DNA from 3 places in the Shewanella sp. LC6 genome. Region 1 is predicted to be linked to each of the others. Evidence: predicted binding sites of a transcription regulator. Region 1 holds the regulator's gene; each other region holds the start of a gene.
The links. The regulator sigma-54, encoded in region 1, starts transcription at its own class of promoters, with help from an activator protein. The targets are predictions, from matches to a motif close to GTTGGCACGNNNNTNGNNT.
Positions count from the first base shown of each region.

Region 2: the regulator sigma-54 is predicted to act here: its motif matches at 8,575-8,593, upstream of glnA (glutamate--ammonia ligase).
Region 3: the regulator sigma-54 is predicted to act here: its motif matches at 9,861-9,879, upstream of flgB (flagellar basal body rod protein FlgB).

Region 1 is NZ_CP043902.1:832,448-843,318, forward strand. It holds gene FJD32_RS03740 (molybdate ABC transporter substrate-binding protein) at 1-641, shown strand, start outside; gene mgtE (magnesium transporter) at 723-2,087, opposite strand; gene FJD32_RS03750 (HPr family phosphocarrier protein) at 2,277-2,552, opposite strand; gene rapZ (RNase adapter RapZ) at 2,539-3,393, opposite strand; gene ptsN (PTS IIA-like nitrogen regulatory protein PtsN) at 3,390-3,833, opposite strand; gene hpf (ribosome hibernation promoting factor) at 3,836-4,123, opposite strand; gene FJD32_RS03770 (RNA polymerase factor sigma-54) at 4,152-5,627, opposite strand; gene lptB (LPS export ABC transporter ATP-binding protein) at 5,734-6,465, opposite strand; gene lptA (lipopolysaccharide transport periplasmic protein LptA) at 6,462-7,013, opposite strand; gene lptC (LPS export ABC transporter periplasmic protein LptC) at 7,000-7,560, opposite strand; gene kdsC (3-deoxy-manno-octulosonate-8-phosphatase KdsC) at 7,557-8,108, opposite strand; gene FJD32_RS03795 (KpsF/GutQ family sugar-phosphate isomerase) at 8,108-9,085, opposite strand; gene mlaF (phospholipid ABC transporter ATP-binding protein MlaF) at 9,655-10,473, shown strand; gene mlaE (lipid asymmetry maintenance ABC transporter permease subunit MlaE) at 10,470-10,871, shown strand, end outside.
Region 2 is NZ_CP043902.1:386,160-397,030, reverse strand. It holds gene FJD32_RS01830 (DUF2959 domain-containing protein) at 1-608, shown strand, start outside; gene FJD32_RS01825 (4Fe-4S binding protein) at 919-2,133, shown strand; gene katG (catalase/peroxidase HPI) at 2,219-4,405, opposite strand; gene FJD32_RS01815 (diguanylate cyclase) at 4,781-5,809, shown strand; gene typA (translational GTPase TypA) at 5,893-7,704, opposite strand; gene glnA (glutamate--ammonia ligase) at 8,678-10,087, shown strand; gene FJD32_RS01800 (YceK/YidQ family lipoprotein) at 10,661-10,871, shown strand, end outside.
Region 3 is NZ_CP043902.1:1,528,917-1,539,787, forward strand. It holds gene FJD32_RS06860 (ketoacyl-ACP synthase III) at 1-655, opposite strand, end outside; gene FJD32_RS06865 (ketoacyl-ACP synthase III) at 786-1,814, shown strand; gene FJD32_RS06870 (hypothetical protein) at 1,826-2,092, opposite strand; gene FJD32_RS06875 (6-hydroxymethylpterin diphosphokinase MptE-like protein) at 2,085-3,377, opposite strand; tRNA gene FJD32_RS06880 (tRNA-Arg) at 3,425-3,500, opposite strand; gene FJD32_RS06885 (flagellar assembly protein FlgT) at 3,556-4,722, opposite strand; gene FJD32_RS06890 (FlgO family outer membrane protein) at 4,962-5,594, shown strand; gene FJD32_RS06895 (LPP20 family lipoprotein) at 5,591-6,040, shown strand; gene FJD32_RS06900 (flagellar protein FlgN) at 6,165-6,590, opposite strand; gene flgM (flagellar biosynthesis anti-sigma factor FlgM) at 6,593-6,919, opposite strand; gene flgA (flagellar basal body P-ring formation chaperone FlgA) at 6,994-7,701, opposite strand; gene FJD32_RS06915 (chemotaxis protein CheV) at 7,907-8,827, shown strand; gene FJD32_RS06920 (protein-glutamate O-methyltransferase CheR) at 8,930-9,769, shown strand; gene flgB (flagellar basal body rod protein FlgB) at 9,913-10,317, shown strand; gene flgC (flagellar basal body rod protein FlgC) at 10,320-10,736, shown strand; gene flgD (flagellar hook assembly protein FlgD) at 10,761-10,871, shown strand, end outside.

The DNA.
Region 1 (10,871 bases):
CGCAGTATGCGCCTTCGGGTTTATTGCTTAAGCGGATCCAAGAGGGGGAGCGAGTTGATATTTTTGCCTCGGCGAATATGAAACACCCACAGGCCTTAGTCGATGCGGGAGTGAGTCTACAGGTGCAAATGTTTGCCCGTAACCAGCTCTGCGCCATTGCTCAAGCGGAAGTGCCACTCACTAGCGCGAACTTATTAGATACCCTGCTCGCGCCGCAAACTAAACTCGGGACTTCGACGCCAAAAGCCGATCCCGCTGGCGACTACGCTTGGGCAGTCTTTGCGAAAGCCGAGGCCTTAAAAGCTAATGCAAAAACTACATTAGAAACCAAAGCCATGCAGCTAACGGGTGGGCCTGAGAGTGCTAAACCGCCCAAGGATCGTAATCCCTATGCTTGGGTGATGGAAAATAAGCAGGCGGATGTGTTCTTAACCTATTGCATCAATGCGGTGCTGGCACAAAAAGAAGTGCCTAGCCTTAAGATTGTCGATTTACCGCCAGAGTTAGCCGTTGGTGCCGACTATGGCCTATTGGTGTTAAAGGATGCCAATAGTGCAGCCGCACCTCTGGCCGAGTTTATTTTATCCCCAGAGGGACAGGCTATTTTGAGCAGTTATGGTTTTCAGCCGCCTAAAAAATAATGTCTAATGGACTCATTAAAAATGGCGCTAAATGCGCCATTTTTGTTGCTCGCTTTAGCAAGGCTTAGGCCAGTGCTAGTGCTAGTGCATTAAATACAACGTCGCTAATCCGAGAAAGGCAAACAGACCTATCACATCGGTGACTGTGGTGAGCACCATACCGCCCGCCAACGCCGGATCTACTTTTAAGCGCTTTAAGATCAGCGGAATACTGGCGCCTGCTAGTCCTGCGACTGTCATATTGATGAGCATTGCACCGCCAATCAGGCTGGCAAGCGCCATATCATCTTTCCAAACTAATACCGCGATAAACACTAACATCGACCACATTAAGCCATTCAAAAAGCCAATCGCGAGCTCTTTGCCTATCAGCCAGCGGGCATTACTTTGGCCAATATGGCCTAGGGCTATCCCGCGGATTACTAGGGCCAAGGTTTGATTACCTGCGACGCCGCCCATGCTCGGTACAATCGTCATTAAAATCGCAATCGTGGCAAACTGTTCAATAGTGCCCTCAAACATATTGCTGACAGAGGCCGCCAGCAGAGCCGCAAATAGGTTGATAGTGAGCCAGAGCGAACGGCGGAAGGTACTTTTGAGTACTGGGGCGAAGGTGTCTTCATCATCGTCCATCCCCGCCATCCCCATCATAGAGTGCTCGGCGTCTTCACGGATAACATCCACCACGTCATCGATGGTGATCCGGCCGAGCAACTTGCCCTCACTATCGACCACGGGCGCTGACACCCAGTCATGGCGCTCGAACAGTTGTGCCACTTCACTGTCGGACATGCCCACGGGAATGCTCTCGATATCGGTATCGATAATGCTGCTGATATGAGTATTGGGATCGCAGGTGAGCAGATCCGCAAGTTTGACCCCACCAAGCACGCGATCGTGTTTATCCACCACGTATAAAGTATCGGTAGTGTCGGGCAGGTTGCCCCGTTGGCGCAAATAACGCAGTACCACATCGATATTGACATCGGGTCTTAAGGTTACTGTGTCGGTGTTCATTAAGCTGCCTGCGGTCTCATCGGGATAAGAGAGCGCTTGCTCGACTCGCTGGCGGTTTTGCAGACTCATCGACTGTAATACTTGTTTATACACAGTATCTGGCAGGCTTCGCAGAATATAAGCCAGATCGTCCGTATCCATGCTGGCGGTAGCCTTGGCGACTCGCTCTGGACTCATGGTGCTGATCAGCGGGTCTTTTAACTCTTCGCTGAGTTCATCGAGAATATCCCCGAGCTGATCTTGATCGACGAGTTGCCATAACACTTGCCGAGCTTTGGGAGGTGACGATTCTAAAATCAATGCGATATCTGACGGCGCCATATTTTGTAGCATTTGCCTGACATGCACAAACATACCACTGTTGAGGGCTTGACTCAGTTGGTCGAGGCGGTGTTCGGCTTGTAAACTGTCTGAGGCTTCTACAGGCATGTTTCCTCCATGGCGGCGGTGGATGGGTTGGCGTTTAGCTATTGAGGACTTAAGCCAAAGCGCAGCAGTACATTGTAATTTAGCGCACGGGAGGGCGTCGAGTCACAAATGTGTTTTACTGGTATAAGGTGCTGAAATCAAAACCAAACAGGATACTGAATACCGGCAGGGATCATCGAGATGATACCATCAGCAGGCTTCGTCAAACTTAGCGTCGATAAGGGCACAAATGGCATTAAGTGCAGGCTCGGCATCCGGGCCTTCGGCGATGAGGGTGATGGTTTTACCCATGCCCGTCTCGAGCATGAGTAGACCCAATACACTGGCGGCAGAGGCCTGTTTTTCACCTTGGATCAGCGTAATGCTGGCATCAAACTCAGAGGCCAATACCACGAGCTTTGTGGCGGCACGGGCATGTAAGCCGAGTTTATTGCAGATGGTGACTTGGCGCTCAAGTTTTGGCATGGCTCAACTCTCGATGGCGCGCATTGACTTTATGTTTGCCATTACTAAAACGTTTAGCTAGTTGCTCGGCTACATAGACTGAGCGGTGTTGGCCACCTGTGCAACCAATCGCAATCGTCAGATAGCTACGATTATTGCGCTCTAAATGCGGCAACCAGGTTTCGAGCAAATTCTCGATTTGCCAGATGAACTTATTCACCAGTGGCTGGCGATTTAAAAACTCCGCTACGGGTTCATCTAAACCGGTGAGAGGTCTAAGCTCCGGTTCCCAATGGGGATTTGGCAAAAAGCGCACATCAAACATAAAGTCAGCTTCGGTCGGCATACCATGCTTAAAACCGAAAGACTCGAAGTTGATCACCAGTTCCTTATCGACACTGCCAAGGAGTATTTGCCGCACTTGGTCGCTGAGTTCATAGATATTCAGATTCGAGGTATCTATATAGTGATCCATCTGCTGTGACAGCGGCTCCAGCAATTTGCCTTCAAGTTTGATGGCTTCTTGCAGTGACACTCGGCTCTTAGATAAGGGATGTAAGCGCCGCGTTTCGCTATAGCGTTTTAGCAGCACTTTATCGCTGGAGTTTAAGAAGAAGCTGGTGAGTTCAGTGCCCGTAGGCAGGCTGGCAAGCTGTTTAACCAGCACTTTGTCTTGCTCTGGTAAATTGCGCACGTCAACACTGATAGCAACGAGATCGTTACTGCCTTTGAGCTGTTCAAGCAAACTGCCAATCAAAGGCAAAGGCAAATTATCGACACAATAGTAGCCGAGATCTTCAAGCACTCTAAGTGCGACCGATTTGCCTGAGCCTGAACGCCCTGACACTATGACCAGTTTCATCCAATGATTACCTGATAGAGTTCCGTTTCATCATGCGTCTTGCGCAATTGTTTTAATATTTGCTTGTCACTGAGCTTTTCAGCCATGCATGACAAGGTACTTAGGTGCTGCTGACATTGGTCGGCAGGCACGAGTAGTGCAAATAAAATATCGACGGGTTGTTTATCGATAGCATCAAAGGCTATCGGCTCCTCACATTTTATCAATATCGCTATGGGTTGTGTTATATCGGTTAATCGACCATGTGGAATGGCGATACCGTTACCTATACCTGTGCTACCCATCTTTTCGCGCGCCACGAGGCTTTCGAAGATCTCTTGAGATGAGAGGGTGGGGTACTGGGCAGCGGCTAAGTCGCTGATGAGTTCCAGTACCTTTTTCTTACTGCCCGGAGTGGCGCAGGTTGTGCACTCCGGCCGCAGTATGGTACGAAGTTCCATTGCTAGTGTTTTGTTAACTTCTCTTTGTGTTTAATAACCTGACGATCAAGTTTATCAATCAGGACGTCTATGGCAGCATACATATCTGCATGCTCTGAAGTCGCGAAGACTTCACCACCGGTGAGGTTGATTCTCGCTTCGGCAATCTGTTGCATTTTCTCAACATTGAGCACAACGTGCACATTATTGATCTGTTCGAAATGACGTTCAAGTTTTGAAAACTTTTCCTCAACATATGCCCGTAACGATTCAGTAATCTCGATATGGTGTCCACTTAGGTTTATTTGCATAGAAACGTCCTCCGATACTCACAATAGGCTATAAACTTTTACGCTGATTGGAAGGGGGAATAAGCATCGCTTCTCGGTACTTCGCAATGGTTCTGCGCGCAACGTTAATTCCCTGTTCTGCCAGAAGTTGAGCCATCTTGCTGTCGCTTAATGGTTTTTTCTGGTTTTCCGCTGCAACCAGTTTCTTAATGAAAGCTCTGATTGCTGTGGATGAGCACTCACCGCCATCATCCGTCCCGACGTGGCTTGAGAAGAAATATTTTAGTTCAAAAAGTCCTTTTGGGGTATGCATGTATTTTTGAGTCGTCACCCGTGAAATGGTGGACTCATGCATTTCTACCGCTTCGGCGATATCGTTAAGGACCATAGGTTTCATGGCTTCTTCGCCATATTCGAAGAAACCCTGTTGGTATTGCACTATGCAGTTTGCCACCTTGAGCAGTGTTTCGTTGCGGCTTTCAAGGCTTTTGATAAACCATTTAGCCTCTTGCAGATGGCCACGAATAAATTGGCTATCAGCTTGATTTTTTGAACTTCGGGCCATTGCTGCATATTGCTGATTTACGTTGATTTTTGGCATGCAGTCAGGGTTTAATTCGACCACCCAACGGCCGTTTTTCTTCGACACCGATACATCGGGGATCACATATTCTTCATCGACAGGGGTGATGAGTAAACCGGGGCGAGGATTTAAGGTTTGGATCAGCGCAATACTGTCCCTTAACTCGTCCTCTTTCAGTTTGGTCTTACGCATTAACAGCCTAAAGTCGCGAGCGGCGATCAGATCTAAATGATCTTTGATCAACATGCGGGCGTTTTCGAGGTGTGGAGTATCCGGCGAGAAGTGGGAGAGTTGAATAAGCAGACATTCGCTTAAATCCCTTGCCGCGACACCAACGGGGTCGAAGTGTTGAATACGCTTGAGCACGGCTTCAACTTCGTCGAGTTCAATCTCGGGATTGCCCATGGCTTCGAGGATATCTTCAGTGCTTTGAGTGAGATAACCTTGATCGTCGATGGCATCAATAATCGCGGTGGCAATGGCTAAATCGGTTTCAGAGAAGGGCGTGAGGTTTTTTTGCCATTCTAAATGTTCGTACAACCCCTCGCTAGTTTCCCCTTGGAAGGGCATGTCATCTTCACGGCTAGCGCCAGAACCTGAGTTTGGCGATGCGGTAAAGACTTCATCCCAAGTGGTATCCATGGGTAACTCTTCGGGCAGAGATTCTTTGGTCAGCGACTCGGCAATGTCCACGGTGGAATTATCTTGTTCCTGTGGTTGGGCTGTCGTTTCGCTAAAGTCGGTATCGGCGATATCTTGCTTACGTTCGCTAGGCGCGTCAAATTGCTCCTCTTCCAGCTCGAGAAGAGGATTAGAGTCTAAGGCTTGCTGGATTTCTTGTTGCAGTTCCAATGACGACAGTTGCAGCAGGCGAATGGCCTGCTGAAGTTGTGGCGTCATGGTTAACTGTTGACCCAGTTTGAGCTGGAGTGACGCTTTCATGTTACCGCTGATCCCTAGGTTATTATTGTGAGTTTAGGTCGCTTGATATCATATGGATGGAGCCTAGCGCTCTCAAATTCAAGGCTTATTAGCTTTGTTTTAGTAACTATAGCCTGAATTGTTCACCTAAGTACACAGCCCTAACTTGCTGATTGTCTAAGATCTCTGCGGGTGTGCCCTCGGCAATAAGATTACCGTGACTCACAATGTAAGCATGTTCACAGACGTCTAAGGTCTCGCGCACATTGTGGTCAGTGATCAGTACACCAAGGCCTCGGCTCTTAAGCTGCTCGATAATTTTCTTGATATCGATAACGGAGATCGGATCAACGCCCGCAAAGGGCTCATCAAGCAGAATAAACTTGGGGTTGGCCGCTAAGGCGCGGGCAATTTCGACGCGGCGACGTTCACCGCCCGATAAGGACATGCCTTGGCTGTCACGAATATGGGTGATATGGAACTCTTCTAGCAGTTGCTCTAGTGCTTCTTCGCGCTGGTCACTATTGAGCTCTTTACGGGTTTGCAGTACCGCCATGATGTTGTCGTGTACGGTTAATTTACGAAAGATACTCGCTTCCTGTGGTAGGTAACCAATACCTTTGCGGGCACGCAGATGCATAGGATCGGCGGTTAAATCATCATCGTCGATAAAGATATGGCCTTTATCGCTTTTAACTAAGCCCACGACCATGTAAAAGGTGGTGGTTTTACCCGCACCGTTAGGGCCGAGTAGACCGACGACTTGACCCGTTTTTACTGTCAGGCTGACATCTTTGACAACCTGGCGGCTTTTATAACTCTTGGCGAGATTCTGTGCTTTTAAGGTGATTTGGGTCATTTAGAATCCTGTTTTTTCACAGGTTTATCTGTTGGTGTATTTTTGAGTTCTTCCTGATAATTATCAGGTTGAATAATGGTAATTACGCGATCATCACCATTGCCGCTACTTTCGGCGATCAGTTTTTGCTGAATAATATCGTAACGAATTAAATTGCCTGTAACTTGACTACCCGCTTGGTCTAGGGTCGCTGTACCAGTTAGGGTCAACGTCCGAGTGGCCATTTCATAGCGAATCTCTTTGGCGCTAGCAGATGCAGGGCGGCCATCATCAAGGATTTGGCTGTAGGTTGCTGGATTTCCTGTAGCCAGTAAGACTTTACTATTTTCGCCTTCGACAGAAAATGCACGGAGTTGATCCGCATGGATTTTAATTGAGCCTTGAACAACTTCAACGGGACCGAAGAAAATGATCTGATTGTTTTTAATGTCCGCAGTTTGACTGACGGCTTTAATTTTCACTTCTTGCTGTAAGTCACCGATCTTGGCGAAGGCATTCATGCTTATCATTAGCATTAGGCTGGCAAGTAATATGTTATTTTGCTTCATAGGTTCCTACTACCTGACTGGTCAATTGCACTTCCTGCGCGTTAAGGTCGGCATAAAGGCCTTGCCCTTGAATATTAAAATCTTTCCCTGTGACGTAAATGATGCGGTCAGAGGTCATTATCATTGTGTTGAGATCGAGTTCTAAAAAACTGGTGGACAAGGTTTGTATCGGTTCACCAGGGCTGATGGCATCGATAATAACATTATTTTCTAATACAACCTTGCCAGTATCTTTGTTGAGTCGACCTTGATCGGCTCTGATCTGCCATTTTGCTTTACCTTGGTCGGGATACACAAGATAGACAGGCTGAATAAAGTCGGTTTGGTTTTTAAGCTCATAGTGTTCCATGTGCTTTGCCGTGACGCGACTATTGACTTGTCCTTGCTCGTTAAACTCGATGCTGCGCAGATCTTCGATAATGTAGTCGGGTCTGTTTGTATCGTTCAGGCTGCTATCGGTATCGCCACCGCGTTTTTGTTGGACCTGCCAATACAGCACTAGTGCAGTACCAAAAAAAGCAATAATGGCGAGGGTCACACGACTCATATGCTCATCCCATGGGCTGAGGTAAATTTGTTTTGACTCAGAAGTAACAGATCTGTCAGCTCTCTGAGCGCACCATGACCACCATTTAACTGGGTCACAAAATGGGCGTGTTGGCGCACATAGGGATGTCCATCGGCGACACAGACGGCAAGACCGACGACATTCATCACTGGCAGGTCGACAATATCATCACCGATATAGGCAACTTCTTCTGGTGTGACATTGTAGAGCGACAGCAGTTCTTCATAGGGGACAAATTTATTATCCACACCTTGATAAATATGGGTTACACCGAGGGCCGTCATGCGGTTTTCAACAATTTTAGACTGGCGGCCTGTTATCACGGCCAGATTAAAGCCACTGGTCAATAAAGAGCGCACTCCATAACCATCGCGGGTATGGAAGGCTTTGAGCTCCTCACCCGAGTTGCTTAAATAAATGCGGCCGTCAGAAAATACCCCATCCACATCGCAGATCAGCAGTTTAATTTTTTGCGCTCTTTGCCACACATCATCGCTGATCGGGCCGTAAAATCCTTGCTGTGGCATTAAATGACTCCCGCTTTAACCATATCGAGCATATTGAGCGCACCGACAGGATGATTGTCTTTATCTATCACTATCAGGCCGTTGATATTTTTTGAGTCCATCACTTGCAGCGCCTGTGCTGCCAAGACGTTTTCAGTAATTGTGACACAGTTTCGCGTCATCACATCGGCGATAGGCGTGGTGCGTAGGTTGACTTGGGCATCGATAACGCGGCGTAGGTCGCCGTCGGTAAAAATACCCACGAGTTTGTTTTGTTCATCGATCACCGCCGTCATGCCTAGGCCCTTCTTGGAGATTTCATACAGGGCATCGGTAATACAGATATCGTGTTTGACGAGTGGCAAGTCATCGCCGCTATGCATGACATTACTGACTTTTAACAGTAGCTTACGCCCTAGGGCACCGCCTGGGTGAGACATGGCAAAGTCTTCCCGAGTAAAGCCTTTGGCTTGCAGCAGCGCAATGGCCATCGCATCACCCATCACTAAGGTTGCGGTGGTGCTCGAGGTTGGCGCAAGCCCGAGCGGACAGGCTTCTTCAGGCACTTCAATACATAAATGAATTTTGGCCAAACGTGCCATCGTGGACTCCGGTTTGCCAGTCATAGCAATCACGGGAATGGCTTTACGTTGGATAACAGGCATCAGTGCGAGGATTTCGCTCGATTCACCCGAGTTCGAAATGGCGAGGATAATATCATTATCAGAGAGTACGCCTAAGTCGCCATGGCTGGCTTCGCCAGGATGCACAAAGAAGGCTGGGGTGCCAGTGCTGGCGAGGGTAGCAGAGATTTTATTACCAATATGGCCAGATTTCCCCATCCCCATCACGATGACTTTGCCGGTGCAGTTGAGGATTAACTCGCAGGCTTGGGCGAATTCAACGGAATCGACATATTGATAAAGATTGTCGAGGGCCGATTTTTCAATATCGATGACTTTACAGCCCCACTGGCGCAATTGTGATTGGTCTACCATGTCTATCTCTCTTCTTGCATTGTCTTTGTCGCCCCGTCTGGGATTGGAATAGCACAATTTGGTACGCGATAAAGATGATAAAATTAACGGCTTGTTACTTTGAGTCGCATGCTATTGTTTAAGCTCTGCGCCTAGGCATTAGGGCAGAATATATCGTTTAGCCATTGAATGCCTTGAGCAATATCATCGTCTTTGGTATTTCCCTTTTGCCACCCGCAGTGAGTAAGGTAACTATGATGGCCAGTTTGATGCTTAATTGCAGAACTCAATAGCGTTTTTAAGTTAAGTTGTACTCACATTATCTTTGTATCAATTAGCTTATGTCTTGACCGTTTACAAAACCATTTTGCTAATTTATCAACACTGCTGAAAACATTAAGTAACACTTTAGCTTCACAGAGCGAAAACTTAGGGCGCATTCTCGCTGGAAATGAGGCAAATTGAAAGTATCGCAGGACGATAGTGTCGATTCTGTTGTAGGTTAAAGCGCAATTACGTACAATTTGCGGCTCTTCGATTGGTCTGGGCAGGAAGCGTAGGCCACCTCTTTTCAAATATCGGAATCAAGCATGACTCAAGAACAAACGCCGTTGGTTGAGATCCGTCATTTGGGCTTTCGCCGTGGCCAGCGTGTCATATATGAAGATATTAGCCTGTCTATCCCTAGGGGCAAAGTCACCGCCATTATGGGACCGAGTGGTATAGGTAAGACCACCTTGCTCAAGCTTATCGGCGGCCAATTAACGCCCGATAGCGGCCAAGTGTTGTTCGATGGACAGGATGTGCATGCGGCGAGCCGTAGCGAATTATTCGAACTGCGCAAGCGCATGAGTATGTTGTTTCAAAGTGGCGCATTATTCACCGATATTAACGTATTCGATAACGTTGCCTTTGCGCTACGTGAACATTCAGGCCTGCCCGAAGAGATTATTCGGACTATCGTGCTGATGAAACTTGAGGCCGTTGGTCTACGGGGCGCCGCGCAAATGATGCCCAGCGAGTTATCCGGTGGGATGCAGCGCCGCGCCGCGCTTGCTCGGGCGATCGCCCTTGAGCCAGAAATGGTCATGTACGATGAACCCTTTGCCGGACAAGACCCTATTTCTATGGGCGTGCTGGTTAAGCTTATCCGCGAACTTTCCGATGCTCTTAATTTAACCTCGGTTGTGGTGTCCCACGATGTGGATGAAGTGCTCGGGATTGCAGATTATGTGTATGTGGTTGCAGATAAAAAAGTTATTGCCCATGGCACGCCTGAGGAGTTAAAGCATGCGGATAATCCGCAGCTCAAGCAGTTTATTCAAGGTGCGCCAGATGGCCCTGTGCCGTTCCATTATCCGGCAAAGGATTACCAGCAAGAATTATTGGCAAAAGGAGTTGGCAAGTGAAGTTATTAGATAGTATTGCCGACCTTGGCCGCAGCGCTATCGAGTTAGTGCTCGGTTTTGGCCGTGCAGGCCTGATGCTGTGGGGCGCGATTGTTCGTTGGCCTCGGGTGCGTAAAGGTTTTCCATTATTAGTGCGCCAAATCTATGTGGTCGGCGTACAATCTATGGTCATTATTGTGGTCTCCGGCCTGTTTATCGGCATGGTATTGGCGCTGCAGGGCTACAACATCTTAGTCGGGTTTGGTACGGAGGAGAGTTTAGGCCCGATGGTGGCCTTAAGTTTACTGCGTGAACTTGGCCCCGTGGTTACAGCCTTGTTATTTGCTGGCCGCGCAGGTTCGGCACTCACCGCCGAAATCGGTCTGATGAAGAGTACCGAGCAGTTATCCAGCTTAGAG
Region 2 (10,871 bases), 450 kb from region 1:
TGACGGGCTGCCAGAGTGCCTATTACGGTGCCATGGAAAAAGTGGGCTACCACAAGCGCGACATTATGGTCGACAGAGTGAAAGCCGCGAAAGAATCCCAAGAGGATGCGCAAAAAGAGTTCAGCTCAGCACTCGAGGAGATGCAAGCCCTACTCAACCACAATGGTGGCAACCTCGAAAAAGCCTATAACAAGGCTAAAGATGAATACGAGTCAGCCCAAAGTGCCGCCGATGACGTAAGTAATCGCATCAACAAGGTCGAAGATGTTGCCGAGGCGCTATTCGATGAGTGGCAAACGGAAATTGGTGAGATCAGCAAAGCGAGCCTACGCCGCAACAGCGAAACTAAGCTCAAGGAAACCCGTCGCTCCTACGAGCAGTTGATTAAAACCATGCGCCGCGCCGAATCAAAAATGCCGCCCATTCTCACCGCTATGAAAGACAATATGCTGTATTTAAAGCATAACTTAAATGCCCAGGCGATAGGCGCGATTAAAGGTGAATTTGCCAACTTACAAACGGATATCTCAGGCTTAATCAAAGAAATGAATAAATCTATCAATGAGTCTACTCGATTTATCGAGGCCCTTGAGAACTCAAAAGGGTAAGGCCATTTAGCTTGCTCAAACTGGCTGTTAATTCCGTCAAACCAATCTGAATTAACAGCTTAGCACTGATGCTCTAACCCTCTAAACACTTCGGCAAGCTGCGATGGCGGTTTGCTGTTGATTTTATCCTCCCTGCATTCCCAGTTTCGTTTGTGCAAGGCTAAGATTTTTAGCTTTGTGAGCGATGGCGCGCTTTAGTGTGATGATTCAATCAATATTGGATCTAACGCACAAATTCACTTTAGGCTCATAAACTTATCTACAAAAGATTGCTCAGATTGAATACGTGTATTCTATTTGCAGTATTAACATGACCTTTATTGAATCCCTTACCCTAATGTTGGCCCTGATGTATATCGCCTCCCTAAGCTATTGGAGCGGTAAAAAATGGGGAGCAGTGACCACCTTACTCCTGAGTGTGGGCGCCGTGGCGATTAGCCTCTACTGGCCCTTGGCGCTCGCCCTAATCATTGCCTTGCCCCTTACACTTATTGCCCATAAGTTTGCTCCGGTGGAGTATAAGGCCGAGATAAAAATCAACGCCCTGCGTGAAGGCTGCCAACACCTGCTCGCACTCTCGTTGTTTTTAGTCGCCATCCAATACTGCATTAATGCTATCCAACTCAAACAAGGGGTCACGCCTTGGTTAATGCGCCCTGATGTTGTCGATGCCTTTTTGCCCATCGCCGGCGGGATTGAATTAAAAGCCATATTGACGCTCAACCTGTGGGACCAAACCCATCCCGCCGCCGCTGTGATGCTCGCCGCCGTGCTACTCACAGGCCTACTCTGTAAACGCGCCTTTTGTGGCTGGGCCTGCCCCTTAGGACTCGCCGGCGAATACCTCTACGCCTTGCGCAAACGCTTTATCAAAGCAGAACTTGCGCCACCCGCATGGCTAGACTGGCCACTACGGATGCTTAAATACTTATTACTGCTGGGACTGTTTTATGTAGTGATCGGTATGCCAAGCGAGTCAATTCCCTATTATCTGCAGGGTAACTACCACAAAATTGCCGACCTTAAGATGGCACTGTTTTTTATCACACCAGGGCTTATTACCTTAGCCTGCTTTGCTCTTATCCTCGTCCTCGCCGCATGGCGTCGCCAAGGTTTTTGCCGCTACTTGTGTCCCTATGGTGCCATGCTCGGACTGTTAAGTTTTGCCAGCCCACTGAAAATCCGCCGCGATACTCAGCATTGCCTGATCGAAGCCAAGGGCATGAAGTGCGATAAATGTACCCGCGCCTGCCCAGCCAACATCATAGTGCATACCAAAACCACGGTTCGCAGCGACGAATGCCAAGCCTGTATGCGCTGTGTGGCGGCCTGCCCTAAATCAGCGGCGCTCGGTTTTGGCCTTAAATCGGGTCACAGAGTTAGCCATAAAGGATTGTTAGTCTTGTTATTATTGGCGCTCTTCCTCCTGCCACTCGGCGCTTATTTAGCGGGATTCTGGCATAGCCAAACACCGGACGCTATCCGCATGGAACTTATCCAAGTGATTGACCGAGTGGGTCATTAACTCTCTGATTTGTTGATAAGAGATATAAAAAAGGTGCAGTCTAAACTGCACCTTTTATGGTCACAACGAGCTTAAGTACTAGTGATTAGGCAAGGTCAAACCTATCGGCATTCATCACCTTAGTCCAAGCCGCCACAAAGTCATGCACAAACTTCTCTTTGGCATCATCCTGCGCATAAACCTCAGCATAGGAGCGCAAAATCGAGTTAGAGCCAAACACCAGATCGACACGGGTAGCGGTCCACTTCACTGCGCCAGTTTTACGCTCGACTATCTCATACAAATTAGTACCCGCAGGCTTCCAGTTGTTGGCCATGTCGGTAAGATTCACAAAGAAATCATTAGTTAACACACCCACTTTGTCGGTAAACACGCCGTGGCGTGTACCGCCATAGTTAGTGCCCAACACCCGCATTCCCCCAACCAACACTGTCATCTCATGGGCGGTTAACCCCATAAGTTGAGTGCGATCGAGCATCATCTCCTCGGGCTGAACTATATAATCCTTTTTCTGCCAGTTACGATACGCATCGTGCAAAGGCTCAAGTACGGCAAAGGATTCCACATCGGTCATTTCCTGCGTGGCATCACCACGGCCAGGCATGAAAGGTACTGTGATATTGACTCCCGCAGCGTGGGCGGCCTTTTCAATCGCCGCAGCGCCACCGAGGACAATCAAGTCGGCAATACTGACCTTTTTGCTTAAGCTTGCCTGCAACGCGCTCAACACCTGCAATACTTTTTGCAACCGCTCGGGTTCGTTGGCCTGCCAATCTTTTTGTGGTGCTAAACGGATCCGTGCGCCATTGGCGCCACCGCGGAAATCCGAGCCTCGGAAGGTGCGCGCGCTGTCCCACGCGGTTGCGACCAATTCGGAAACACTGAGTCCCGAGGCTAATAATTTCGCCTTCAGGTCGACAATCTCACTGGCATCCAAACGATAATCAACGGTTGGGATGGGGTCTTGCCAAATCAGCTCTTCACTCGGCACTTCTGGCCCTAAATAACGGCTCTTAGGCCCCAGATCGCGGTGAGTTAACTTAAACCAAGCACGGGCAAATACCTCGGAGAAATAGGCGGGATCTTGATAAAACTTCTCGGAGATCTTGCGATACTCGGGGTCCATTTTCATCGCCATATCCGCATCGGTCATGATGGGGTTAAACTTGCGATTCGGGTCGCCCACTGAGACGACTTTATCTTCCTCTTTAATATTAATAGGTTCCCACTGAGAGGCGCCCGCGGGGCTTTTTTTCAATTCCCAATCGTAATTTAACAGTAGGTGAAAATAACCGTTATCCCATTGAGTGGGATGAGTCGTCCAAGCGCCTTCGAGACCACTAGTCACGGCATTTGCACCCGTGCCTGGGCCTTTTTTGTTGAGCCAGCCCAAACCTTGGGCCTCAAGTTCTTCGCCCTCGGGTTCAGGGCCAAGATCCTGTGCCTTACCATTGCCATGGCATTTGCCCACCGTATGGCCACCGGCGGTTAAGGCCACGGTTTCTTCATCATTCATCGCCATCCGTGCAAAAGTGACACGCACATCTTGAGCGGTGCGCAGTGGATCGGGTTTACCATCAACCCCTTCAGGATTCACATAAATCAGCCCCATCATTACGGCGGCTAAGGGATTTTCAAGGTCACGCGCGCCCGAATAACGGCTGTTAGGATTATCACTTGGCGCGAGCCATTGTTTTTCAGAGCCCCAATAAATGTCCTTCTCTGGGTGCCAAATATCCTCTCGACCGCCGGCAAATCCAAAGGTTTTTAAGCCCATAGACTCGTAGGCCACATTACCCGCGAGGATCATCAAATCTGCCCATGAGAGTTTATTGCCGTATTTTTTCTTAATCGGCCAGAGTAAACGGCGGGCTTTATCAAGGTTGGCGTTATCGGGCCAGCTATTGAGTGGGGCAAAGCGTTGATTACCCGTTCCCGCGCCGCCACGGCCATCGGCAATGCGATAGGTACCCGCAGAGTGCCATGCCATGCGGATCATCAAGCCACCATAATGCCCCCAATCGGCTGGCCACCAATCTTGGCTATCGGTCATAAGGGAGTGCAAGTCCTGCTTCACGGCAGCGAGATCAAGGGTCTTAAAGGCTTCACGGTAATTAAAGTTGGGATCCATGGGATCCGTCTTCTTATCATGCTGATGCAAAATATCGAGATTAAGTGCCTTAGGCCACCAATCCATATTGTTGCTGGCAACGGCTGAATTTGCCCCATGCATCACGGGGCATTTACCTTGAGAGTGTTGAGTCTTGTCCATGGAATATTCCTTTACTTATGGCTAACGAAGGGAATGACCCTATAAGGCGTCATTAGGCTTATCTGGTTTGGACGTCTTCTAAAACGTTTATCGTTTGCATTAATCCCTTCTGCACTGTTCCAAAGTAACGATTAATGCACCATTCGGTCTGTATACTAAACAAGCAAAATGACAACATTTCAAACTTTTGCCACTAAAGCTAGGTAACTGTAACAAGAACAGCAAACCCTAGCTCAAAAAGCGGGCACAGATCACACTATTGGTGGTTTTTACATCACTATCTTGATTTTAATCAGAACGGAAGATGGTTTTATCACTAATACTCATCTCAAATAAGAACAATAAAACGCTTATATTCTTACTTGAGGTGAATCTATGCGACAGAGACGCTTGCAACTTATGCAGTCACTTTTTGATGAATATATTGAGATGTACGCTGCACGGGATGACAAACTCACAGCCCGCTTTAGCGATACTTTTAGTGGTTATGCAGGTAGCAGCGATATTCTTGTCACCAGTAAAGATGAATGGGTAAAAATAACCCGTCAGGACTTCGCCCAAGTCCCCGAACGGATCCATATTGAAGTATTAGATCTTTCACTACAGGATCTTGCCGAAGATATTATTGTTATTACAGCGTTTTTCCATATACACCTCCCTATTCCAGACTCGATACTTAGCCAAGAAACCGCAAGGTTAGTGCTGATTTTTCGCCAAGAAAGCAACGATTGGAAAATCGTCCATAGTGGAATATCCATTCCCTATGGTTTAGCAAAACAAGGCGAAATTTACCCGATGACGAGTTTAGAAGAGCGCAATCGAGAGCTAGAGTCCATTATACAAGCGCGAACCTATGAACTTGCAGAAGCGAACAACAGACTCGAAAAACTCAGCAATACCGATGGGTTAACCAATATTGGCAACCGTAGATTGTTTGATCAAATGCTGCAAAAGGAATGGAGTCGTGGGCAACGCAACAACACGCCACTCTCGCTTATCATGCTCGATATTGACCACTTTAAATTATTTAATGATTTTTATGGCCATCTCGCAGGAGATGACTGTCTCAAGATGCTGGCGAACAGCTTATCTCAATCAGGTCGTCGGGCAGGTGAATTGGTTGCACGCTATGGCGGCGAAGAATTTGTTATTTTACTCCCCAATACGGATCACCAAAGCGCACTCGACACCGCCAAGCACGTACATCAACTTATTCAATCGCTTGCTATACCCCATATTAAAACAGACATAGGAATTGTCACGGTCAGCGTGGGGGTCGCGTGTTTACTCCCCTCAGATAAACATAATGCCTTAGAATTAGTCCACCAAGCAGATACCGCCCTTTACTTGGCGAAGTCCGCAGGTCGTAACTGCATACGCTCAGTACATGAACCTGAAATATAGCCATTAAAAAGCCCCGCTAAGTTGCCTTAGCAGGGCTTTATTCACTGTATGGCAGTCACTTTACGTGCCCACCACAACCACCATTAACCGCGGCTAGCGCGCTTACGGTCGTTTTCAGTTAAGTGTTTCTTACGAACACGGATGCTCTTAGGTGTTACTTCAACTAATTCGTCATCATCAATAAACTCAAGCGCTTGCTCAAGAGTTAAGGTGATTGGCGTAGTCAGTACTTGAGCTTCGTCAGTACCAGAAGCACGCATGTTAGTCAGCTGCTTACCTTTCAAACAGTTAACTGTCAGGTCGTTAGAACGTGAGTGAATACCCACAACTTGACCTTCGTAAACTTCGGCTGCGTGGCCAATAAACAGACGACCGCGGTCCTGCAGACCGAACAGTGCGAATGTCAGCGCCTTACCCGTAGCGTTAGAGATCAATACGCCGTTAGCACGTTGACCGATATCGCCACCTTTGTGCGGACCGTAGTGATCGAATGAGTGGTAAATCAGACCAGTACCAGAAGTTGCAGTTAAGAACTCAGTTTGGAAACCAATTAAGCCACGGCTTGGGATGATAAAGTCAACGCGCACGCGGCCTTTACCGTCAAGCTGCATGTCTTTCATCTCAGCCTTACGGATACCCAGCTTCTCGATGACTGTACCTTGATGCTCTTCTTCAACGTCAACGGTCAGGGTTTCGTATGGTTCACACAGTTCGCCATCGATGGTTTTTAAGATAACTTCTGGGCGAGAAACCGCTAATTCGTAACCTTCACGACGCATGTTTTCGATCAGGATAGATAAGTGTAATTCACCACGGCCAGATACCGCGAAACGGTCTGGGCTATCGGTTTCTTCAACACGCAGTGCCACGTTGTGCACTAATTCCTGTTGCAGACGCTCAAGAATGTTACGTGATGTCACGTATTTACCTTCTTTACCTGCGAAAGGTGAAGTGTTGACTTGGAACGTCATGGTCAGCGTTGGTTCGTCAACTGATAGTGGTGGTAGTGCTTCAACATTACCAGCGGCACACACAGTGTCAGAAATCTTCAGCTCGCCTAAACCAGTAATCGCAACGATGTCGCCCGCGTTTGCAACGTCAACTTCGGTACGCTCTAAGCCCATGTAACCTAATACTTGGCCCATTTTACCGTTGCGTACTTTACCGTCAGCACCAATTACGCTCACTTGTTGGTTAGCTTTGATGCTACCACGCTTGATGCGACCAACACCGATTACACCTACGTAAGAGTTGTAATCAAGCTGAGAAATTTGCATCTGGAACGGACCTTCAGCATCTGCTGCAGGTGGAGATACTTTTTCAATGATCGTCTGGAACAGTGGCGTCATATCTTCACTGACGACATCCGGATCTAAAGTTGCAAAACCGTTTAATGCAGAAGCATAAACGATTGGGAAATCTAATTGCTCGTCGGTCGCACCTAAGTTGTCGAACAGGTCGAATACTTGGTCGATAACCCAATCAGGGCGAGCACCAGGACGGTCAATTTTGTTGATAACAACGATTGGCTTTAAGCCTTGGGCGAACGCTTTCTTGGTTACGAAGCGAGTCTGTGGCATTGGACCGTCAACGGCGTCAACCAGCAGTAATACTGAGTCAACCATAGACAGAACGCGCTCAACCTCACCACCGAAGTCGGCGTGGCCTGGGGTGTCTACGATGTTGATGCGGTAGTCGTTCCACTTGATGGCAGTGTTCTTTGCCAGAATCGTGATTCCACGCTCCTTTTCAAGATCGTTGGAGTCCATCACCCGCTCAGTAGCTTCTCCCCGGGTCTCAAGGGTTCCTGATTGCGACAGCAGCTTGTCAACCAGGGTCGTTTTGCCATGGTCAACGTGCGCAATAATGGCGATGTTACGTAAATTCTCTAGCACAGATAAACCTCTTACCATCAAACAAAATTAGGGATATTACAATATTCGTTACAGCAATCTACGTTGAGTCGCCATAAAAAAGCGTGACATTCTACTCCAGAGCGGCCATATCGCACAGGATTATTTTTGAACACTTATAAAACTATTTTTTGGGGCCTATGCTAACGAATCCGTTATGGCGATAAGGCAAATAACCCAAATGCACCGTTAACGCGCAGACAATTGCCACGTTATCTCGAACTCAATACGACTAACCAGCTGAAATTACTATTTTTCACTGGAATGTCATTGCAGACTATGCGCTCAAGGCCGCCATAAGTATAGCGAATAACCCCAATTCGGCAGCCCCGTTTTTTCGTCCAAACACATCAGTATGCCAAACCGCTACCTAAGTATTTTCCCTATAGCCTAAATAAATGGCTTTAGACGCAGTTTCAATAAACTCTATTCCCACCTAAGAACAACAAGACTAATCAATTGATTTTTAATGATAAGCAATGAAAACAAGCCAAAATCATTATCAGAAAAACAGCTTAGCATCTCACTGTTTTGTGACATTATGGCGAGCACTGAAAACAGTGAGCTTACGCGGTTATCTAGACTTATTTATATGCTAAATTCATTCTGTTTTGCTGAGCCTAATGGATAGTAACAGGCTAACAGCGAGTATGCTGCTCAGCTTGAATATGGATATGAATTAACCAAGCAAGCCGATGCTCATCGTCACTGCACTAAAATGGGGGCGAATGGCGCGCACCAAAATGGATGAATGCACCAAAATACCACATCAAAACGCACCAATAAGGTGCAACACAGAGTTAAAGATAGTGCGATAAAACACATATTCATTAATTATCAACAAGTTAAATTGTTGGCATAGATATCGCTTTATAGCTAGTAAGTTTTGCTCAAGCACAACTTGAGTTAAAAGATTATAGAAGGGACATCCCTTTACCCTACCGGAGACTTGAGAATGTCAGTTGAATCAGTTTTAAAGCAACTTGAAGAATTAGAAGTTAAGTTTGTTGATTTACGTTTTACCGACACCAAAGGTAAAGAGCAGCACGTATCTATCCCAGCTCATCAGGTAGACGCTGACTTCTTCGAAGACGGTAAAATGTTTGACGGCTCGTCAATCGCTGGCTGGAAAGGCATTAACGAATCAGACATGGTACTGATGCCAGACCCAACTACGTTCGTACTGGATCCATTCACCGAAGAAACCACTGCACTGATCCGCTGTGACATTCTCGAGCCAGGCACAATGACTGGTTATGACCGCGACCCACGTTCTATCGCGAAAAAAGCGGAAGAATACTTACGCTCTACCGGTATCGCTGACACTGTATTAGTTGGACCAGAACCAGAATTCTTCCTGTTCGACGACGTCCGTTTCGGTACTGACATGTCTGGTTGTTTCGTGAAAATCGACGCTAAAGAAGCGGCTTGGAACTCTGGCACTAGCTACGAAGGTGGCAACACTGGTCACCGTCCATTCGTGAAAGGCGGTTACTTCCCAGTAGCACCAGTTGACTCATCACAAGACTTACGTAGCGCGATGTGTTTAGTGCTCGAAGAAATGGGTCAAGTGGTTGAAGCTCACCACCACGAAGTGGCGACTGCGGGTCAAAACGAAATCGCAACTCGCTTCAACACCCTGACTAAGAAAGCGGACGAAATCCAAATTCTGAAGTACGTAGTACACAACATGGCTCACGCCTACGGTAAGACTGCGACTTTCATGCCTAAGCCAATCGTTGGCGACAACGGTAGCGGTATGCACGTTCACCAATCTCTGGCGAAAGATGGCGTAAACCTGTTCGCAGGCGACAAATATGCTGGTTTAAGTGAAACTGCACTGTACTACATCGGTGGTATCATCAAGCACGCTCGCGCACTGAACGCTTTCACTAACCCAAGCACTAACTCTTACAAGCGTTTAGTACCACACTTCGAAGCGCCAGTGATGTTAGCCTACTCTGCCCGTAACCGCTCTGCTTCAATCCGTATTCCAGTGGTACCAAGCCCTAAAGGTCGTCGTATCGAAACTCGCTTCCCAGATCCACATGCAAACCCATACTTAGGTTTCGCAGCACTGCTGATGGCGGGTATCGACGGTATCCAAAACAAGATCCATCCAGGCGAAGCGATGGATAAAGACTTGTACGATCTGCCAGCGGAAGAAGCGGCTGAAATCCCACAAGTAGCGACTTCATTAGAAAACGCCCTTGAAAACCTGCAAGCTGACCACGAGTTCTTAACTCGCGGCGGTGTATTTAGCGAAGATTTCATCCAGTCTTACATTGCACTGAAATCTGCAGAAGCTGAGCGTGTAAGCCGTACAACTCACCCATTAGAGTTTGAAATGTACTACAGCCTGTAATGGCTAGATGCATGCAATTACTCACTGTATAAATGCATGCATAAAGTATCAAAGCCCCAACAGTTTTGCTGATGGGGCTTTTTGTTTCTTGAAGGTATACGCTTCTTTCATGCTGGTGCAATGACCAACACTTTTCTCTAAATGGCGACATAGCCAACCACTTATTTATCATCAAAAGAAAGCATACCAGCAGACACCACTGCAATAACAACAATAGGGACAGATGTCGTTTAAGACTGAGCTAAACGCGATATAAAACTAACTTATAGGCAGAGGCGTTAACTACTGCGACACTAAAGTTGGGAGTCTCTTTACTGTTGTCTCATTACTGCTGCTGAATAATTGACACATATATTCATGTGGTTAGAATGCCGACTTGCTAAAACTGAATATATCGGTGTCGAACAAAACCAGTTCGGGTTCCATAAGACTAACGCCCAAAGTTAATCAAGCGAGTCGCTCATACCGAAACAATGCGGTTTTTCACATATAAACAATGGAGTGGTTATGCGTTGGTTGACTTGCTTGGTCGTGTGCTGTTCTCTCACGGGATGTGCAACAATAACATCGAGGATGGGAGAAAATTCAACTTGGGGGCATTCTTTCTCCAGTGTTCAAACTGCTGTTGATAATGGCGAGGAGTGTGCGATAGTTTCTGCGTTATCCGCCCCGCCACTGCTACTGTTTACTATCCCTCTGACACTGGTCGATATGGGTAGCTCGCTGATCGTCGATACCGTGATGCTGCCCGTCGATTTGGCTATCACGCCCAGTAATCCCAAGC
Region 3 (10,871 bases), 700 kb from region 1:
CTTCTTCTTCTGATCTTGGCGTTAATTCTGGTATGGTAGGATTACGCCTCCCGCCCGCTTTTACGGCAATATGCTGTCCACCAGTGCCATCTGTCCCAAAAATCGCATATGAATTAGGCCAATTCTCATCATATTCAAGAGCAGTAGCTACTCCTGCATCACCAAACAAAGGAAGCGTACCGCGATCTTCAGGGAGTAGGTGTCGGCTTGATGTATCTCCACAAAGTACTAAAGCACGCTTACCATTTGAGCTGTTTAGTAACTGACTAGCGATCCAAGTTCCATAGACAAAACCAGAACAACCTAAACTAACATCAAGGCATGCAGAAGAAGTTGGAAGTCCTAATCTGTTTTGAATTAAGCAGGCTGTTGAGGGAAGCGCATAGTCGGCATCTTGCGATACGTAAATGAGAACATCCACCGATTCTGGTGACCAGTTCAAGCGTTGAAGTAAAACCTCTGCGGCAGCAATACACATATCAGATGCACAAAGATGTGGAGGTAAAATCCGGCGACTATGTATCCCTGTGCTAGCATATATTTTATCTGCTTCTTCTTGAGTAAAGATCTCTGGAGTTTCAACATAGGAATGCCTATGGGGAGGCACGGCAGCTTGCATTCCTGCAATTTTGACTGATTTGATCACGGCTTCCATAAATAACCTTGTTGAAGTAAGAATGGGTATTGGTTTTAACTATAACATTGAATAATATAGCTTGAAAGTACCAAACTTGTTTTGGAAACACTCTAACTTCTTGCTTATAAGGCAAATTTTAGGAATACAGATGACAGTCACTCGAGTTGAAAATGTTACTATCTCTGGAATAGTATCTGTGCTACCCGAAATAGAAAAGTTGAACCGAGACGCCGTTTCTTCTCAAGACTCGCAAGAAATGGCGCGTATTGTTGCTGCTACGGGGATTGAATCGAAACGTGTTGTCAGTCAGGGGCAAACTGCCCTAGATCTTGCCACTAAGGCTTGTGAGTTACTTCTAAGCAGTATGGATTGGGCTGAGGATGACATCGCTATTCTTCTTTTTGTCACTCAAACGCCGGATTATCCTTTGCCTGGTAATGCTGTGCAACTCCAGCATAGACTTGGTTTAGATAAAAACACTTTGGCTTTTGATATTAATTTGGGATGTTCCGGTTTTGTATATGGACTGTGGCAAATATCACAGCTATTAAATACTTTACCGCGGAGCAAAGCTTTACTTGTTGTCGGTGATACAACCAGTCAACAATATAGTGAAAATAATCGTTCAGTTTCTGCACTGTTTGGAGATGCTGTTAGTGCGATTGCGATTGAGAATTGCAAAGATTGTGATGACATGGTTTTTTCCCTTGGAACTGATGGTGCTGGCACTCCTTATCTGATTCAGCCTTTCGGAGGCGCAAAAAAACCTGATGAAAAATTCGAACTGTTTATGGATGGTATGCAAGTTTTTGTATTTACCCTAAGAGAGGTTCCAAAATCAATTCAATCATGCTTATTTGAAAAAAAATGGCAAGTGAATGAAGTTGATTTCTGCGTAATGCACCAAGCAAATGAAATGATGTTAAAGCGATTAGGTGATAAAGTCGGATTCGCCGAAGAGCAAGTGATTATATCTATGCGAAAAGTGGGTAATACGAGTTCTGCATCGATCCCATTAGCCTTATGCTTGTCTCTTTCTGAAGAGCTGCTTACCCGAAAAAATAAACTAGTTCTTTCGGGGTTTGGTGTAGGCTGGTCCTGGGGAAGTGTTGCATTGACTTTAGATAAATTATCCGTTTGTACTTTAATAGACCTATCGCTCAACTCTAATTTGTAAATAATGCTCCATTAAGATATGTTAGTTAGCATATCGGGGATTTCAAACTCTAGATAATCAGCCAGTGACAACCAATCTGATCTTTCATGTGCAGACAACATTTGAGGTAATAAAGATGCGATTCTGCTTTTCTCCATGTCAGTACTGATAATAGTCTCTAGTTTATCAAGACACATTCGAAGATGCTTAGCTCCTTGAGCTTCTTCCCCTAGCCTAAGATGTTTTGATGTGATTAGTAAGTCATTTATTAGCAGAGTTATTTCAACATTCTTATTCATTTGTGAAGTCCTTGTACTGCGCTCCTAGTATTCTGGCGCCATCTAGCGAGGATTGATAAAATTTTATGTTAGGTTTAATTTTTATATAGCGTTCTAAGCTTCTCAAATATCCTCTAAAGTTTAAATCAGTTTCCACTCTATCACCACGTCCATTAAGGACCCAATGTTTGGCATTATTTATTTTTGGTCCCAAAGAACCATCAGGCCAGAATGCATGAGTTTTATTCTTTGCATAACAAAAGTCACAACCAAACATGGATATCTCATAAGCACCTAAATAAGCTGCTAGATCTATAATAGGGTGAATTACACTACCATTAGTATATAAGCGCAATTTTGGTTGGTAGTTTGATAGAGTATCGTATCTAGCATGTTTTGAATATGCACAATATCTAGTTCCCCTCCATTCTCTAATAATGTCAGGTGATATAGTTGGAAAATACACTAATGAAATATTTTCTGTATCCTCAATAGGCATATGGTCTAGACGAATATTTATATCAATACTAACAACAATATCTGGATAGATGCCATGATTTACTAACCCTTTTAATGAAGTGTCGGCAGCAATCATTAATGGTCTTGTGTTGTCTGGTAACTGTCGCTGTTTTAGCAAAAAATCATAGTGATCTTCTAGTGTTGGGCCTGAGGCTATAACATGACACCGAGGTTTCTTATAATACTGTATAAGCAAGTCTGCACTTGGATCATTTTCAATATTTTTTGAATTACTGTTAAATCGAAACTCAACTTTGTCGTTATTAAGGTGTTGCTGATTAGCATAATTACGATTTAGCTCATATACAATTAAATCTCGAATAATAGCATTTTCATTGCTAACTAAATTGAGTTCTGGTGTGATTGCAATATAAGGAAAACTTAGAGTTTTTCCTGCTTGCTCATACAAGTTCACATTCGGATGACTGAGCCATTCCCTCTGATCGGTGTAACAAAGCAGTAATGCGAATACGGCTAAGTTTAAAATGCAAACTTCGATTTTTTGATATTGCGAATTATCCGTTAATAGACTCGGCACATCTCCCATTCCTACCCCATAAACCGTGACTTGGTGAACATTTGAGGGAAGGGTACTAATAAACAGCTGTGCTTCAGCGATACGGTCATGGCGACTGCTGAGCTGAATGCCATTAACACTGATAGTTTGGTTTTGGCCTTGGACTAAGTGCGCATCAAGATGGTCAATTGATTGGCTTTTTATCGCTGCAGCCACAATTGGCCAGCGTTTAGCGATAATATTCAGATTAGTGGTAAATAGTTCAGTCATTCCGTTTCCTCGGAAGCTTTCGTGTTGATATTACCGACATCACTATCTGGTCTCTCCACAGGGACTCGAACCCCGATCGGCCGCTTAGGAGGCGGCTGCTCTATCCTGTTGAGCTATGAAGAGACGCTGGTGATTATACTGGTTTTATCTTTGATTAAAAGGCTTATGATTTAGTTGCTTAAATCTTAAGCGCGATGTCGTTTATCTGTACATTGTAAGCCGCATTTTGGTCAACGAGGACCGCAGTTGCACTTTCTTCGCTGACTTGTTCGATTTTTACCGTTGCTCGGCTCTTGGTGGCGACGGCACGCATTTCGTTGAGTCTATCGGGCAAGTTTTGTTGTAACACGACCTGGAATTTATCGCCAACTCGAATGCCGTGTTTGCGACCTAAGTTGAGGATAATTCTATCGCCTTGACGGCTGACAACTTGCCCTAACAGTGGTCTGCAATTGAGCGTCTTGTCTATATCTCGGGTTGCTTCTTGCATGATTTGGCTGATATTTCTGCCATAGGATGAACGCCAAAATCGGTCACTATTAGGGGCTATGATGGCCTGTTCTTCAAACTCCCACGGGGCAGAGGTACTGTAGGTTTTGCTCCACACTTCCTCGCCGCTAATGCCGTGAAAGAGGCTGAGTTTAAATTGGAATTGTCTGAGTGGTGCTTCATCCCACCATCCCATAAAGGTTGATTGCACAGGCTCAGTCGATATATCGATGATTTGTGGCAATAAAATATATTGGCTATCGGTGATTTCACTCAACCAACTGGGGAGTCGATAGCCGCGGATATCGACGAGTTCCTGTGCAATATCAAGCCGTTCTTTGGCATGGATATGGCTAAAACCAGTAGATGAGTAGCCATCAATACTATTACTCAGTTTCTCGGAGATGACTTCTTCAAATCCCGATAATTGTCCGTAGCGTAACTGTGCTCGGTCTTTTATTTGCGCTTGGGGAATTAAGATGGCGGCCTTTAATTGGCCTGCCGGGCATTGCTGGGTTGGGTCATCATTGAGATCTAGCCTGAGGGATACATAGATTTTATTGCCTTGAATACGCTCGCTCACCAATTGAATGCTAATCGCCTGGGCATAACGATTAATCGCAAAGCTGTTTTGCGTTAAGTTGCCGTTAGTCGTTTGCTGCTCGCTGGTGATTTGGATACCGGTACTGAGCGTGGCATAACTCACCGCTTGATTGATGGCTTCTTCACGTGCTTGGGCGATGTTGCCATTGGTGATCACCGCTTCTCCACTGGCCTCGACCCATTCGGCGTTTGTCTGTGCAGCAAATAGCAGTAGGCTGCTGATTATGAGCAAGTTCTTTCTTAGTATGTTCATCAATAAGCCCTTAACTAAAATTGCTGGGATGAGTCAGTTTACTGGCAGTACTTTATTGCTCTAAGCAAATTGTATGCCTGATTTATCGTGGTCTAGGGATAAAGTTATCAATGGATTTGTCGATAATCTGAAGAGTTCATTAAGCGCAATATTTTGACTTGGTCTAATATTTGCTTGATTTACGCCAAAGACCGCGACTTCATGTGAGTCGCATTGATTTAGACGATGAGGTTATTCCAATGCTGAAGCGTGCATTTATTCCTCTGGCACTTGTGGTGCTGGTAGGTTGTACGACGAAACCCGTTGTACCGCCCAAACCTAGCCTAGTTGATGGCAATGGTTTGCCGCCGACAGCGGTGATTAATCATTTAGCGCAGCGTATTGTGACTGAGCTAGTCAAGCAAAATGATGCATTGCGTCCTGATCAACCTATTGTTGTAACTACACCAGTATTAGTTGGCGACATGACGAGTACGAATGCGGTTGCGCTGCAATTGCAGCAGGGACTCATGGCATCGTTGCACAGTTTTCAATTTAATGTGGTGGAGTTAAATCTCGCTGATGGACTGCGTGTTACTGGTGAGGGCGATTTTATTTTGACGCGTGACTGGCAAAAATTGTCTACTAATTTGCCTGTTGACCATATTGTGGTATCCACAATGAGCCCGACGACCAATGGCTTAGCCATTAATACTCGAATCGTTACCTTAAGTAACAACCGAGTGGTGTCAGCTTCACAGACCTTTGTGACACAAAAAGAATTAAGCAATTATATGCAGCCCTCTGAGCAAGTGATCTCCCACGATGGGATTTTATATCGTCAGTCGGCTCCCGGTATGAATGAAGTGCGTGTATTAGGAGATGGAAAATGAAACGCTACCTGTTAGTGATTGCGGCGCTTCTACTGACAAGTTGTGCCTCTAGAGACAAGTATGTGCAGTGGGAAGATGTTCCTCCATCTAGCTTCCCTAAACTAACGGCCATTGGTTATGCCCCGTTAGCGACTCAACCAGCGAAAGAGCAATCTCAAAGAATGTTGATGGCGATGCAAGCATCCAAAATTGTGGCTTACCGTGAGCTAGCTGAACAAGTATATGGTCAAAAGATCACCGCTAACAGCAGTGTCAGTGATTGGATGCTAACCGATGATAATGTTAAAGCTTCAGTCACTGGGGTGATCCGCGGCGCAAGAGTAGTTAAAAGTTATCCCGCAGGTGAGCATTATGTTACTGAGTTAGAACTTGATTTTTCTAAGGTATGGCAAATCTATCAGCAGCAGAGTCGGCCACAGAGAATTAAAGAAGTCACTTACTTTTAAGGTGTCATCTCCTATCAACCAGAAGACAAGCATGTCAGATGGTTTGGGTACGGATCATCGATAAACAAAAACCGCGCTTACTATGCGCGGTTTTTGTTAGAAATCCGTTTGTTCTTATAACGCTTTACGCTTTTAGATCATTGCCTAAGCTTGAGATTGTCGAGGTTTTACCTTTATCGTTATACGTCAGCGTGGTGGCATTTCGGCTCGCCTGCAAGGCTTGTGCAAAGCGGTTTAGGCTTGCAAGATTCATCTCGATCAAACTAGCATTTTGCGCGTTGAGATCTTTGCATTCCGCGAGAGCCTCTTTAATCACTGCCATTTTATCGGATAGCTCAACTTGCTCCGTGAGTAAGGCTTTATCGCTGTGACTAGCCAGCAAGTCATCATTTGCTTTAAGGGCTTGTAGACATGTTGATTTTTGCTCAGCAAGCGACAAAAGGAAATCGGCGTTTTGGTCAACCAAAGCGCCTTTTTCCTTAAGAATAATTTGTTTAAGAACAGCCAAATGGGCGTGTTGTTGATCTACCAGTTTAGCTATTTCTGTCATAGTTACTCTTTATTAAGCTCATTTAATTCTGCTTCGAAGCTGGCAATATTCGCAGCCAACTTTTCGGGATCAATTTTATAACGACCTTCGGCAATGGCTTGTTTTATTTCGGCCACCTTCTTTTGGTCGACTTCAGGTAGACTGGCCATTTTGGTTTGAGCTCCTTGTAACTGTTGAGCTTGAGCCGTAATGACAACAGAGTCACCTTTTAGTTGAGTTGATTTAGCCGCTACCTGAGAGGTTTTCTCGCTTTCGCTGCTTTGTTTAGTGCTGTTTGAACGGACTTGTGCGGCCGCTCCGGCGTTAAATTTGCTAATATCAATTGCCATTTTAGGCTCCAGCGTCATGTATACGGATTTCTTAACTGGGGTATCGGCAGCTTATCGAAAAGCTTTAGCTTATTTTACATTCTAACTTCTACTTCGCCAATCGCCGTAATTATGGCATCTAGCTCTTTGTTAGAACTGCTATTTTTGATTCGAATTTGGTCGCCGATATTACCATCTTGCAGCGCCTCTCCCACAGTTTTTAGTACGAAGTTATTTGAACGCACATAAATCGACACTGTGTCATTTTTACAGACAAAGCAAAGGTTGTTCGCAAAAATAGGATAATTTTTCGCGACTCGGCGTTTAACTCTAACGCCTGTAAGCTGATTAGTATCGCTAAATTGCATACCACGCAAACTATTTTGGTCAACATAGCGGATCTCGACCTGTGAAGGACTGATTAATTCACCTGGCGCTAAGGTTTCGGTTGCGACCACAACAGGAAAAAGAATGTCTACTCTAACAGACATAAAAATCTGCCAAGGGTAGGCGAGATCGGGGGTATCACAACTGACTTTTATGGTGTTATTACGGCTAATTTCGCGTTCTGAAGCTAATTCGACCCTTATTGGTGATGTGCACTGTGCTGGCAGCATTCGGTTATCGACCGTTTGTGGATTAATGTCGACTTTCGCATTTGCAGGTACAGCAATCTTTTCATTAATAAGGGCTTTAGCTAATTCGGATATCGCCGATACGCTAGGTATCACGGGTTCAGCCTTAGCTGCCGTGGATAGAAAAAGTGCGAAAATACTCAAAAAATAGACTAAATTTACTTTCATAATGAAGAGACTAGCTTGTAACGCCAGAATACACCTATACTTTTATCAAGCGTGAAACTGTTCAATGCTTCTTTCTTAGATTTTTGGTGTCAGAAGTTTGACTTAGTTTCAACTATGTTTATCGATAACAAGACGTAAGCAATTAATATGCCTATACTCAAACGAGTTTTAGGGCCGTACATAAACAGAACAACAAGGCAGAGTTATGTCGAGTATTCTTGATTCAGTCAACAAACGAACCCAACTCGTAGGTCAAAACCGGCTAGAACTATTGCTATTTAAGTTAAATGGTCGTCAACGGTTTGGGATAAACGTATTTAAAGTGAAAGAGGTTTTGCAATGCCCGCCATTAACGACATTGCCTAAACTCAATCCTTACGTCAAAGGAGTTGCCCATATTCGCGGTACAACTATTTCTGTTATCGATCTGAGTGCGGCAACGGGGGGGCGTCCGTTAGCGAGCACTGAAAATTGCTTTATCATCATTTCGGAATATAACCGTAGTGTGCAGGGGTTCTTGGTTAGTTCTGTTGAACGTATTATCAACATGAACTGGGAAGCCATTATGCCGCCACCGCAAGGTGCTGGGCGTTATTCCTATTTAACCGCGGTTACCGAGATTGAAGGTGAATTGGTTGAAATCTTGGATGTTGAAAAGATTTTAGATGAAATCTCACCTGTCAAAACGGCCATTAGTGAAGAGGTTAATGAGCAACTTACTCTCGATAGAAGTCAGCATTACCATATTATGGTGATTGATGATTCTGCGGTGGCACGCAAGCAAATTATTCGGTCGTTAGAGTCGTTAAATTTACAAATTGACACGGCAAAAGATGGTCGTGAGGCACTTGATAAGCTCAAGGCCATTGCAAGTGAAATGAATAACGTTGCCGATGAAATTCCACTCATTATCTCCGATATTGAGATGCCCGAAATGGATGGTTATACCTTAACGGCTGAGATCCGTGATGATCCTAAGCTTAAAAATATCAAGGTGGTACTGCACACCTCATTAAGCGGTGTCTTTAACCAAGCCATGGTACAAAAGGTTGGTGCCAATGACTTTATCGCAAAATTTAACCCTGACGAATTAGCTGCGGCAGTGAACAAGCATTTAAGTTTGTAGTGAGAGTGTGGGTTAGTGCCTAGTTGAGCTTTACGCTATAATCTAGCCCTTATTACATGATTGTTGTGCACTTATTTTGGTGCTTGCTATAGGATCTAGGACGTGAATGTGCCTGATAAATCACTCGCTGAAGCAGAATATAATCAATTTAGGTTGTTCTTAGAACAACATAGCGGCATCGTGCTAGGTGAAAATAAACAATACCTCGTACGTAGTCGTCTCGCGCCATTGATGGGCAAATATAACCTTCCTTCGTTATCCGATGTGGTAAAGCATTCGATGAAACCCACGGAACGAGCTTTACGAGCTGAAGTTATTGATGCCATGACCACTAATGAAACCTTATGGTTTCGTGACCGTTATCCATTTGAATTGCTTAATAATGTGCTATTACCAGAATACAGTAAGTTAGGTAGACCTTTAAAAATATGGTCTGCAGCTTGCTCGTCGGGTCAAGAGCCATATTCTTTAGCGATGACCATATTAGAGTACCAGCAAAAAAAACCTGGGGCGCTGCCTGGTGGTGCCTCGATTCAGGCAACGGATCTTTCGCCTTCTATGTTGGAGCGTTGTAAAAATGCTGAGTATGATAGTTTAGCGTTAGCACGTGGATTGTCTGAAGAACGTAAGCGGCAGTTTTTTGATGCTTTGCCTTCTGGCAACATGCGCATAAAAGATAACGTTAAACGTCTCGTCAATTTCCGAGCTCATAACTTGCTCGAGAGTTACACTTTGTTGGGTAAGTTTGACATTATTTTTTGCCGAAATGTGTTGATCTATTTTGCCCCTGAGGCAAAAGCAAAAATTTTGCGGCAATTTGCTGCCGCGTTAAATCCCAAAGGTATCCTCTTTTTAGGCGCATCCGAATCCATTGCTGGCCTTACTGATGAATTTGATATGGTTCGTTGTAACCCTGGCATTTATTACCAAAAGAAAACTTAAGGATTTGATTTTAATTGATAATTACCGGCATAGTTCGGTAATTTTTTTATCTGCTATATCCCTCACAAACTTTATTACCTCCCATAAAAGTATTGGCACATGAATTGCTTTGTTCCCGTGAGTGACACGATGGAGGCAATTTTATGGCGATTAATTTTGATAAGGCACTGGGTGTTCACCAATTCACGTTGGGGATCCGTGCTGAGCGGGCTGAAGTGATTTCAAGCAATATCGCAAATGCTGATACGCCACATTATAAAGCCCGTGACGTCGATTTTTCTGCCGCCTTAAATGTTGCTAAAACCCAGCAACAACAGCGTAATAGCTTAGAGATGACCGCTGATGAGCAGCATTTTGGGCTAGCGCAGCTAACCGGGCAGTACGTTAAATTTCGAGTGCCGAATCAACCCGATACTGGGGATGGCAATACTGTCGACGTTCAACAAGAGCAATCAGCATTTATGCAAAATGCTCTCGAATATCAAATGTCTCTGGGGTTTTTAGACAGTAAATTTAGCGGTATGAAAAAAGCGCTGAGAGGGGATTAATCATGAGTTTATTTAATATCTTCGATGTTGCGGGGTCTGGCATGTCAGCCCAGTCTCTGCGGCTAAATACTACCGCGAGTAACATTGCTAACGCAGATTCAGTCTCCAGCAGTGTAGATAAAACTTACCGTTCTCGTCATCCTATTTTCGAAGCAGAAATGGCCAAGGCGCAAAGTCAGCAACAAGCTTCCCAAGGTGTCACGGTGAAAGGCATAGTCGAGAGTGATAAGCCCCTATTAAAAGAGTATTCGCCGGATCATCCGATGGCGGATGCTGATGGCTTTATTTACAAACCAAATGTCAATGTCATGGAAGAAATGGCTGACATGATTTCAGCTTCTCGCTCATATCAGATGAATGTTCAAGTGGCTGAGGCGGCAAAATCTATGCTGCAACAAACACTTGGGATGGGTAAATAATATGCGTTATTTAGGAGGTACGTTGTGAGCCTCATTAACCAACTGAGTCAAACCTCATCGCAGCTGACTCAAACAAACACTCAATCGAATACGGTATCAACCAATACCACGAAAACCTCGACTAGCTCGACAGGT